Regions from separate parts of the Sporosarcina sp. P18a genome, predicted to be linked through region 1. Evidence: riboswitches for the same ligand, from Rfam matches in the RefSeq annotation. Region 1 holds a riboswitch; each other region holds the start of a gene.
What was found. A riboswitch is a leader RNA that binds a small molecule or an ion and turns the genes downstream of it on or off. The one in region 1 is predicted to bind cobalamin.

Region 1 (3,475 bases):
AAGCAGAACGACGGTAGATGTCATACGTGTTGTGGTTCAAATCCGGTGCAATGACCGGTAATTTATAGTCTTTCTTCTCTTCATGGTAGAACGGCTTGAATACTGGATCGATCGATGCTGTGGAACCTGCGATAACCGATGTCGAACTGTTCGGTGCGACTGCCATTAAGTAGCCGTTACGCATACCGTTTATTGCTACATCCATGCGTAGTTCACGCCATTTATTTGAATCGTATTCGCGTTGCTCGAAGTATTCACCAGTTTGCCAGTCCGATCCATCAAATAATGGATACGCGCCTTTTTCTTTTGATAACTCCATTGAGGCTTTAATTGTCAAATACGCGATATTTTCATATAGCTCGTCTGCGAAATCCACCGCTTCGTCCGATTCCCACTGAATGTTTTTCAACGCGAGTAAATGGTGCCAGCCGAATGTGCCGAGTCCAATTCCACGGTAGCGTGCATTGGTGCGTTGCGCTTGTACAACTGGGATTTGGTTCTGATCGATGACATTGTCGAGCATACGCACTTGAATTTTGATCAAACGGTCTAGCACATCTGCTGTCACTGCTCTTCCAAGGTTAATCGATGACAGATTACATACAACGAAATCGCCTGGCTTCGTGCGTGTAACGATCATATCGTCTTCTAGTGTTACGGATTCATGTGTACTAGCTGACATATTTTGTAATATTTCCGAACACAAATTACTAGAATAAATCATACCTTCATGCTTATTCGGATTCATGCGGTTTACCTCGTCGCGATAGAACATGAATGGTGTTCCCGTCTCCAGCTGGCTACGCAAGATACGTTTCATGATTTCAATCGCGGAAACCGTCTCTCGTGATAAATCTTCATTACGGACGCATTCTTCATACTTCTCGCGGAATGTTCCTTGTCCTTTTCTTTCATCATAGAAGTCTTCCAATGAATAGCCCATTTTCGTGCGGACTTCATGTGGATCGAATAAATGCCAGTCTTCACGGGACTCGACTTTCTCCATGAACAAGTCTGGCAAGCAAACGCCTGTGAAAATGTCATGTGCACGTAAACGGTCATCGCCGTTATTGAGCTTGAGATCGAGGAATGTGAAGATGTCTTGATGCCATACGTCGAGATAAACGGCTACGGCACCTTGACGTTGACCGAGTTGATCGACACTGACTGCCGTATTGTTCAGTTGTTTGATCCATGGAAGAACACCGCTTGACGCGCCTTCGAAACCACGAATCGATGCACCGCGGGAACGAACTTTCCCCATATAGACACCGATACCACCACCAAATTTCGACAAGTTCGCGATATCAGTGTTGCTGTTGTAGATCCCTTGTAAGGAATCATCCACTGTATCGATAAAGCAACTGGATAGCTGACCGTGCATCTTGCCTGCATTCGATAATGTAGGTGTCGCTACTGTCATGTATAAATTGCTCATCGCCCAGTATGCTTCGCCAACTTTATGAATGCGGTCTACTGTTTCGTCTTGCATTAGCGTCATCGCGATGATCAACCAGCGCTCTTGCGGCAGCTCCACTGGCTGTTTTTTAAAGTTTACGGTTACGTATCGGTCTACCAATGTTTTCAAACCGATATATGTGAATAATAGGTCACGAGAAGGATCGAGTAGTTTACCGATTTCCTGAAGCTCATCCAGGCTATATTTCTCTGTCAGAACGGATGTATATAAACCTTGTTCCACCAAGCGTTCTACATTTTTCGCAAAGTCGGTATAAACATCTGCCCCGCGCAATGCTTGTTGCTTTGCATAGACGTCGAATAAATAAATACGTGCAGCTACAAACGTCCAATACGTATTCGCTTCATCAATACGGCTTAAAGACTCTAGTACCATCGCGTTTGTCCATTCAGTTGCCGTGCTAGCTGGGTGGCGCTCCTGGAATTTCTCACTCGCTTCGATTAACGGCACCATTTGTTTCTTGCCGAATTCTTCTTGTAAGTTTTCCAACACTAGATTAAGTCCCTTAGTTTCTTGAATAATAGCCATGATATCCGCTCCCTTTAGTTAATTAATTCGGTTATGTACTAAATAAAAAAACTCCCAATAAAATCGGGAGTCGTCAATTGACGCTTAGTAGATCGCGGAAAGTTTTAGGCAGACTGAAATAAGACTGCTTTGTGCTTTCACTCTCCAACCCCGAAGAATGTTTTGCTGAGATGACTGGCAGGTCTACTGGCTGGCACATCGTTCTTCCATCTTTCCTTCCCGCCGAAGCAGTGGTTTTATAAGATAGTCGTCCGTGCCCTCAGTTGCGGGGGCAGCTCCGTTAGTGGCGGATTCCCTTTTAAACGTGGTGGGTACCAATTCATCTGTTTGCTGTTATACACTATATATAGTGTGTCGATTCATATATAACCCTAACATGTTGTGTTCAAACATGCAAAACAAAAATCGAACCGAAGTTCAGAATCCTTCTTCTGAACTACGATTCGACTTTTGTTATTCAGTATTTTATAGTATATCAAACTTTTTACTTCTTGACTAAATAGTTTGTGTGGAGAAGGGATTTCCGCTGCAATCCTAATTTATACATGGTAATAAGTTAAAGATTAAAAATCATATCCCTAACATCCACAAACCACCTCTATTACAAACGATCTTCTGGTTTTTCCGCTGTCTCTTCCCAACATTCTGCGCCTTTTAATTCAGGGATGCTGGCTGATTTGAAGACAGGGTTTCTGCCGGCTTTACGTTGTTTAGTGAAGTCGTCAAGTACTTTAAAGGCAATTTTACCAAGTAGTAGAATGACGATTAAGTTAATGATGGCCATTAGTCCCATGAATAGGTCGGCCATATCCCATACAACTTGTACTTTTGCGATTGCACCGAAGTATACCATGACAAGTACGAGAACTTGATAGATTCGTTTCCATACGATGTTAGCATGAATGAATTCAATATTTGTTTCGCCATAATAATAATTTCCGATGATGGAACTAAAGGCGAAGAACATGATAGCACCGGCAATGAAGTATGGTGCCCATGCGCCTACTTGTACGGCCATGGAATTTTGTGTCAAGATGATACCGTTTGTTTCACCTGTTTGATACAATCCGCCGAGCAAAATGATGAATGCTGTCGCAGAACAGATGATGATGGTATCGAAAAACACACCTAGACTTTGTACCAATCCTTGTTTTGCCGGATGCGATACGTTCGCTGTAGCAGCTGCGTTTGGCACACTACCCATACCTGCTTCATTGGAGAAGAGACCGCGACGTACACCTTGCATCATGGCCATTCCGATTCCGCCACCCATGACTTCTTTAATTCCGAAAGCATGCTCGAATATCAATACAATAATGCCTGGAACTTCTGAAATATTCATAATCACGATATATAACGCTACCAAAATATAGAAAGTCGCCATGATGGGTACGATGGTCTGTGTTACTTTTACAATCCGTTTGACGCCACCGAAGACGATAATCCCTGTTAATAGCATTAACCCAA
Region 2 (3,475 bases), on a different contig from region 1:
CAACTGAATCGAAATATGTCTGTAGAAGAATATTCAGTCCGCTCAGATTTTTCGTTAGTTGTGAATAAATTTCTGTAACAGTCTTCATTTCATCTGAACTTATTGATGTACATAGAATAGGCTCGTCGATTTGGATCCATTGTACACCTTCATCTTGTAATTCTTGTAATACCTTTTGATAGAGGGGTATCAGTTGCAGGATAATGGATGGTACATCTTTATCCTCGTACCCTTTAGATAATTTTAGTAATGTATAGGGGCCTAGTAGAACAGGTTTACCTTCAATACCCAGTTCGCTCTTGGCTTCACGATAAGCAGCTAGAGGTTTGTTTTCCGTTAGTTCAAAACGCCGGCCTTCGTATTCAGGCACGATATAGTGATAGTTTGTATTGAACCATTTTGTCATTTCGGAGGCAACCGCCTCATCATTACCGCGGGCCATCGAAAAGTATGTGGAAGTGGAAACTTGTCCACCTTTCCAGTTATAGCGTGAAGGAATGATTCCGAACATGGCTGACGTATCCAGTACGCGATCATACAATGTGAAGTCGCCCACAGCAATCCAATCAACCCCGGCATCTTGCTGTTTCTTCAAGTTTGCCAAGCGAATCTCTTTTGTTGTTTGAAGAAGCTCATCTTCCGAGATCTTCTTTGACCAAAATGCTTCAAGTACACGTTTCCACTCACGATTTTCACCTATTACGGGATAGCCCGTTATACTGCTTTTTACCATAGATAATTTCCCCCTTGATTTTTTTCAATAAAAAAAACATCTCTAGGGGAAATGTTAGAAATGCGAGTACGTATAAAATAACATGCTATTTGTAAGCATGCGATTATACACTGCGTCTGTCTAACACTTCCCTATTCACCGTAGGATTAGCGTCATGAAAAATAGGCAGGTGTCTGGCTGGACGCATTAACGTCTTCACAGTGGCGGGACCGCTCCAAGAAAAGGATTCCCTTTTAAGAAATGAAAGTATTTTCATTCCACCTACTTTTCAAACTATTCAATTCAGATGATTGTCTCTAAAGCTATCACATGCAAAATAGTGTGTCAACTCGCTGTTAGAATTTAATGATAAATGCTAAAAAACAACTAACGATATGGAAGTATAATACGAAATGATAAAACAACATATTACGCCGACTGTTATATAACTGTTTATGAATAGGTTGTCTCGAAGGCGGATAACTATGATGTGAAAATTTTCACAATTCAGTTGAAAGTAAACTAGACTTTAGGTATGATATGTACTAACACGTCTTCAAGTGAAGAGATCATTTGTCTTTATTGTGTCGATTTTAGATCGACGGGCTATGGGGTGTTGCCGGATAATAGATAATGATGGGTGTTCATCGCTATATGTTATACAACAGTGTAGCGGAAAAATTTTAAGGGGTGGCTTTTATCCATGACAAACTATGAACAAGTAGGTAAATTGCAGGTCGCAACAGAACTATATAACTTCGTAAAAGAAGAAGTTCTTCCGGGCTTAGAAATTCAAAATGATCAATTTTGGACAAACTTTGATTCGCTCATTCATGAACTTGCTCCTGAAAACAAAGCACTATTAGAAAAACGTGATGAATTACAAAAGGCCATTAGTGAATGGCATCAAAATAATAAAGGCGAAATTGATTTCGTTAAATATAAAGAGTTTTTACAAGAAATTGGCTACTTAGAGCCAGTTCCTGAAGATTTCAAAGTGACAACAGCTAATGTTGATCATGAAATCGCAAACCAAGCGGGCTCACAATTGGTAGTGCCGATCGATAATGCTCGTTATGCATTAAATGCAGCGAATGCACGATGGGGAAGTTTATACGATGCACTATACGGATCTGATGTAATCAGTAATGAAGCGGGTGCTGAAGCGGGTGTTGAATACAATCCGATTCGTGGACAGAAAGTAATTGATTTCGCGAAAAACTTGCTAGATCAAGCGGCGCCTTTGGCTGAAGGTTCACATGCAGATGTAACAGCTTATAAAATTGTTGAAGGCAAACTTGAAGTAACGCTTGAGAGCGGTAACAAGACTCAATTGCAAGATGAGTCCAAGTTTGTTGGATATAATGGATCCAAAGATGCACCGACTGCAGTATTGTTGGTGAATAATGGATTGCATATCGAAATCGCTATTGACAAGAACAACCCGATTGGTAAAAGCGATAAGGCGGGTGTGAAAGATCTTGTAATTGAAGCAGCACTCTCTACGTTAATGGACTGTGAAGACTCTATTGCCGCAGTTGATGCTGAAGATAAAGTGGGCGTATACCGTAACTGGCTTGGTTTAATGAAGGGTGACTTGGAATCTACATTCAAACGAGGTAGTAAAACAGTTACTAGAAAATTGAATGCTGACCGTACGTATATAGGTGTAGACGGCAAAGAGTTGACACTGCGTGGTCGTTCATTAATGTTCGTACGTAACGTAGGTCATTTAATGACGAATAATGCAATTCTCGATGAAAATGGCAATGAAGTACCTGAAGGAATCTTGGACGGTGTTCTTACATCTTTAATTGCTACGCATAACTTTAAAGAAAATGTAGCGTTTAAAAACTCGCTTCATAATTCTATTTATATCGTAAAGCCGAAAATGCATAGTCCAGAAGAGGCGGCATTTGCGAACAAATTATTTAATCGTATTGAAGATCTGCTAGGTGTTGAGCGCCATACAATTAAAATCGGTGTAATGGACGAAGAGCGTAGAATGTCACTGAATCTGAAATCCGCAATCAATGAAGTGAAAGAACGTATTGCATTCATCAATACAGGATTCCTTGACCGTACAGGTGACGAAATCCATACGTCTATGGAAGCTGGTCCGGTCATTAGAAAAGCTGATATGAAGGCGTCCGAATGGCTATCTTCTTATGAAGCTGCAAACGTTGCAGTGGGAATCCGAGCGGGTCTACCTGGACATGCGCAAATTGGTAAAGGAATGTGGGCTATGCCTGACTTAATGGCTGCAATGCTTGAACAGAAAATTGCACATCCAAAAGCAGGAGCGAGCACTGCGTGGGTTCCATCTCCAACAGCTGCAATTTTACATGCATTGCACTACCATGAAGTAAATGTTAAAGAAGTACAGGCTGGAATTGACAGTTCGATCGATTATCGTGATGGTATCCTTACTGTTCCATTGGCACCTAATACGGATTGGTCTGCTGAAGAAGTACAATCGGAGCTGGATAACAATGCACAAGGGATCCTGGGCTATGTTGTTCGCTGGATTGACCAAGGTGTAGGATGTTCAACGGTTCCCGATATTAATGATGTCGGATTAATGGAAGATCGTGCAACATTGCGTATTTCCAGCCAGCACATTGCCAACTGGTTACGTCATGGCGTTTGTACGAAAGAGCAAGTACAAGAAACTTTGGAGCGTATGGCAATAGTAGTGGATCAGCAGAACGCTGATGACGAGTTATATCAGCCGATGGCACCGAACTATGATGATTCCATCGC
Region 3 (3,475 bases), on a different contig from region 1:
TAGTATTTTCGTACGCAACGATGGAGCACCGAATCTTTCAATGGCTGGGCTAATTGTGACATCTGTCGTTAACATCGTCCTGAATTATATATTCTTATTTATTTTTGATTACGGTGTTGCCGGTGCTGCATCCGCCACCATTATTGCATCATTCATAGGTATGCTAGTACTCGCAACCCACTTCTTAAAAAAGAACAATAACTTGAAACTGATTCGCTTGAAGTTTAATAAAAAGCTGTTTCTAGCCATTCTACTTGTTGGATTTCCGAGCTTCCTTTCCGAGCTAGGGATCTCTTTCTTTACCATTACACATAATATCGCGTTCGAACGGATGGCCGGCACGGAAGGTGTTGCGGCCTTCTCTATTTTGAACTATGTACACAGTGTCATGCTCATGCTGTTCCTTGGAATGGGTGGTGCGATTCAGCCACTTATCAGTTATTATCAAGGCTCCGGCAACCAGGCAAGGATGAGGGAAACTGTAAAAAAGGCCACTCTCACCGTTGTCATGGCAGGTGCTGTGTTCTTCCTTGTCGGTCAATTCGCGGCAAGCCCTATCGTATCGATCTTCGAGGACTTCCCACAAGCCGTAAGAGATTTGGCTACTACAGGAATTAATTTATTCTTCTTTGCTTATTTATTTACAGGTACGAACTTTGTCATGATGACCTATTATCAGTCTATCGGCAATGTACGGATGGCAACTTGGATCACAGCTTCACGCGAAATTATCATTATGTTGATTTTCTTAATGATTTTACCTCGCTTCTTTGGATTGAACGGTATTTGGTTATCTATTCCAGCGTCTGAGTTTGTCGTGTTTGTAGGTGTTTTCATATATCAACGAAACGCTACACGGCATTCTTTAATTGGGTAGACTTTAAGCCATAGAATAGGCCGGAAACATAAATCGTTGTTCCAAGTAGCGCGACCCGTAGGATTAGGGTGTGTTCGTCATGTAGTGGAGGATGCTGTACTATTTTTGTTCCTTTCTAAATAAGAGTGATATACTAAAAGGGCAACTGAATATCGTGTTAGAGATAGGTGCGTTTATTTTCTTAAACGCTTAAAAGGGAAATCGGTGAAAAACCGATGCTGTCCCGCAACTGTGAGTTGGAGTATAATTCGTTACCACTGTTTCACCGCAAGGGAAATGGGAAGGTGAATTATACGATGAAAACGAGCCAGGAGACCTGCCTAGATCAGTACACACCAATACCCTACGCGGATAGGAGGTGTCAAGTGCGGCTTATGAAAAATCATACACAAGCCGACGTACGAAAAAACGGAATCAGGACATTCTTTAGGAGGCTTCGATATAGTTTCTGTCGATCCAACGTAAATGTTTTTCCTGCCGAACCGTTTAATTCGTCATGGCTTCCCACTTAACATCCTTCCAGGTATTTACTGGATGGATGTTTTTTATGTCAACGAACTAATACAAACACGATGAGGAGAATGAATGATGTGCAATCAAACTATTAACGACTTTACAAACTTATTAAAGGACACATTGATGTCGGAACGTGTGGGTACTCACTCTACCCCCCTTCCTATATTGGTGAAAGATGTAAAGAAACAAATTTCCGAAGATCATACCTACAACTCAGCAGAAAAAGCTAAACAATTGGCTAATTTAGATAAAGCATATCAAATCGTAGTAGCTGAATTAGTAGGTAGTAATTAATTCATAATAAAATCCCCCTGTCCTTGCCTTGTCAGGGGGATTAATCTGTTATAGAGAATCTTTAATCACACGCTTATAATTCCACACGGAAAGCAAACCAAATATTGAATATAGTGCTGTGTAGATTAACATTATGATAATCGTTGGTGTCAGCATTTCAGTACCGAATAAAAACCAGCCGGATTTTACAGCAAAATAGCTATGTAAGAGACCGACGACTAATGGAATACCGAAATTAAATAACTGCTTTCGTTGAATCCCTTTCAGTAAATCCGTTTGTGTATAGCCTAGTTTACGAAGAATAGTGTAGTTCGACTTTTCATCTTCACTTTCGTCCATCTGTTTAAAGTATAAGACGCAGCCAGACGTAACAAGGAAAGCAAGGCCAAGGAATCCCACGATGAACATGATCATGCCAGCACTTTGCATCTGTTTCGTTCTTTCCTCAAGCTTTGATTCATGCCCTGCCCATTCGTTTATTCCCAACACATTAAATAGTTCATTCGCTTTTTCGAGATCATTTTCATTAGTAATATCCACTCCATGATACTCAGTGAATTCAGGCGTTATGGAAGGGTCTTTATCTACATTCATTTTCTGGAACACCCGATCATCCACTACCGCGACAACAAAACCATAAGCTACACGCGTTGGAAGAACAGCTACTCTTTCCGTCCCTTTCAGTGTCAGATCATACATATGCTCTTTGCCTTGAAATACGATTTGCTGATCCGCTTGGAATTTCATAAAGTTTTCCGTCAAACTATCGGAGTTAACGAAGAGCAATTGCTTTTCTTCTACGTCTATCTCCGACAATACTTCATCACTTATGACAATCATCTGCATATCGGTGTAACTCATCTCTTGACTTTCTCCGCCTGGAATAGATAGAACTCTCGATAAATCAACAGGCATAGTCAATAGATCAATAGCTGATTCCGTATAGGCAATACCTTCAGTTTCAAGTGACTGTGTGAATTCCACTGCGCGTGTAGTATCCGGAATGGTAAAGTCGGCGGGAATCGTACGCTCTACTGACTTTTCTACTGAGTAATACGATATATAACTTAATGAAAGTAATGCTATGGATAGTGCAGATAAAGATGTAATAATCATTAATAAAAGAGAATTGGATCTCATTCGAAACATAATCGAAGAGAGTGATAGCACGTCGTTAACGTTCAGATATCCTCCTTTGCGTTTACGAATCAAGTTAAAGATAAAGCTGACAGATCCTTTATAAAATAAATAGGTGCCTACGATCACAGAAGCTAGTATGACGATCATCACTAGAAATAGCTGATTTCCAAGAAATACACTACTAAATAATCGGGATGATAAATAATAGCCGAATACAATGAGGAGAATACCGAACACACCAATGACCGCCTGAAACACTGTCATCTTTCTCACCCGCTGTTGCGTCACGGTCGTCACACGAAACAAAGACAATATACTATGACGTTTAATGAATAGTGCATTCATGATCAAAATCAATACAAAGATTGCTGCAAATACGATCAGCGTCTGAAGTAATGCCTCCGAAGAGAAACGCAAAGTCGCGACATCCGTTACACCGGTAACCTTAAATAGAATCAGCATGAGTAATCGTGACATCGAAAACCCTAAGAATATCCCTACAATGAGTGAACCGATATATAAAACGAAATTCTCCACACTTAAAATACGAAAAACAGTTCCTTTTGTCATCCCGATCAATTGGAATAATCCAATTTCCTTACTGCGTCGTTTAATGAATAGATTGTTAGCATATAGCAGGAATACAGA

Region 2: linked by a shared signal. The riboswitch ahead of metE (5-methyltetrahydropteroyltriglutamate--homocysteine S-methyltransferase) and the one ahead of CSV75_RS09420 (ribonucleoside-diphosphate reductase subunit alpha) in region 1 are both predicted to bind cobalamin.
Region 3: linked by a shared signal. The riboswitch ahead of CSV75_RS13740 (hypothetical protein) and the one ahead of CSV75_RS09420 (ribonucleoside-diphosphate reductase subunit alpha) in region 1 are both predicted to bind cobalamin.

What each region holds. Positions count from the first base shown of each region.
Region 1 covers NZ_PDYQ01000002.1:401,760-405,234, forward strand. Annotated here, with positions in the region: gene CSV75_RS09420 (ribonucleoside-diphosphate reductase subunit alpha) at 1-2,008, opposite strand, end outside; cobalamin riboswitch at 2,168-2,343, opposite strand; gene CSV75_RS09425 (alanine/glycine:cation symporter family protein) at 2,610-3,475, opposite strand, start outside.
Region 2 covers NZ_PDYQ01000001.1:68,284-71,758, forward strand. Annotated here, with positions in the region: gene metE (5-methyltetrahydropteroyltriglutamate--homocysteine S-methyltransferase) at 1-733, opposite strand, end outside; cobalamin riboswitch at 881-1,013, opposite strand; gene CSV75_RS00385 (malate synthase G) at 1,416-3,475, shown strand, end outside.
Region 3 covers NZ_PDYQ01000006.1:65,340-68,814, forward strand. Annotated here, with positions in the region: gene CSV75_RS13735 (MATE family efflux transporter) at 1-877, shown strand, start outside; cobalamin riboswitch at 1,026-1,215, shown strand; gene CSV75_RS13740 (hypothetical protein) at 1,463-1,687, shown strand; gene CSV75_RS13745 (ABC transporter permease) at 1,736-3,475, opposite strand, start outside.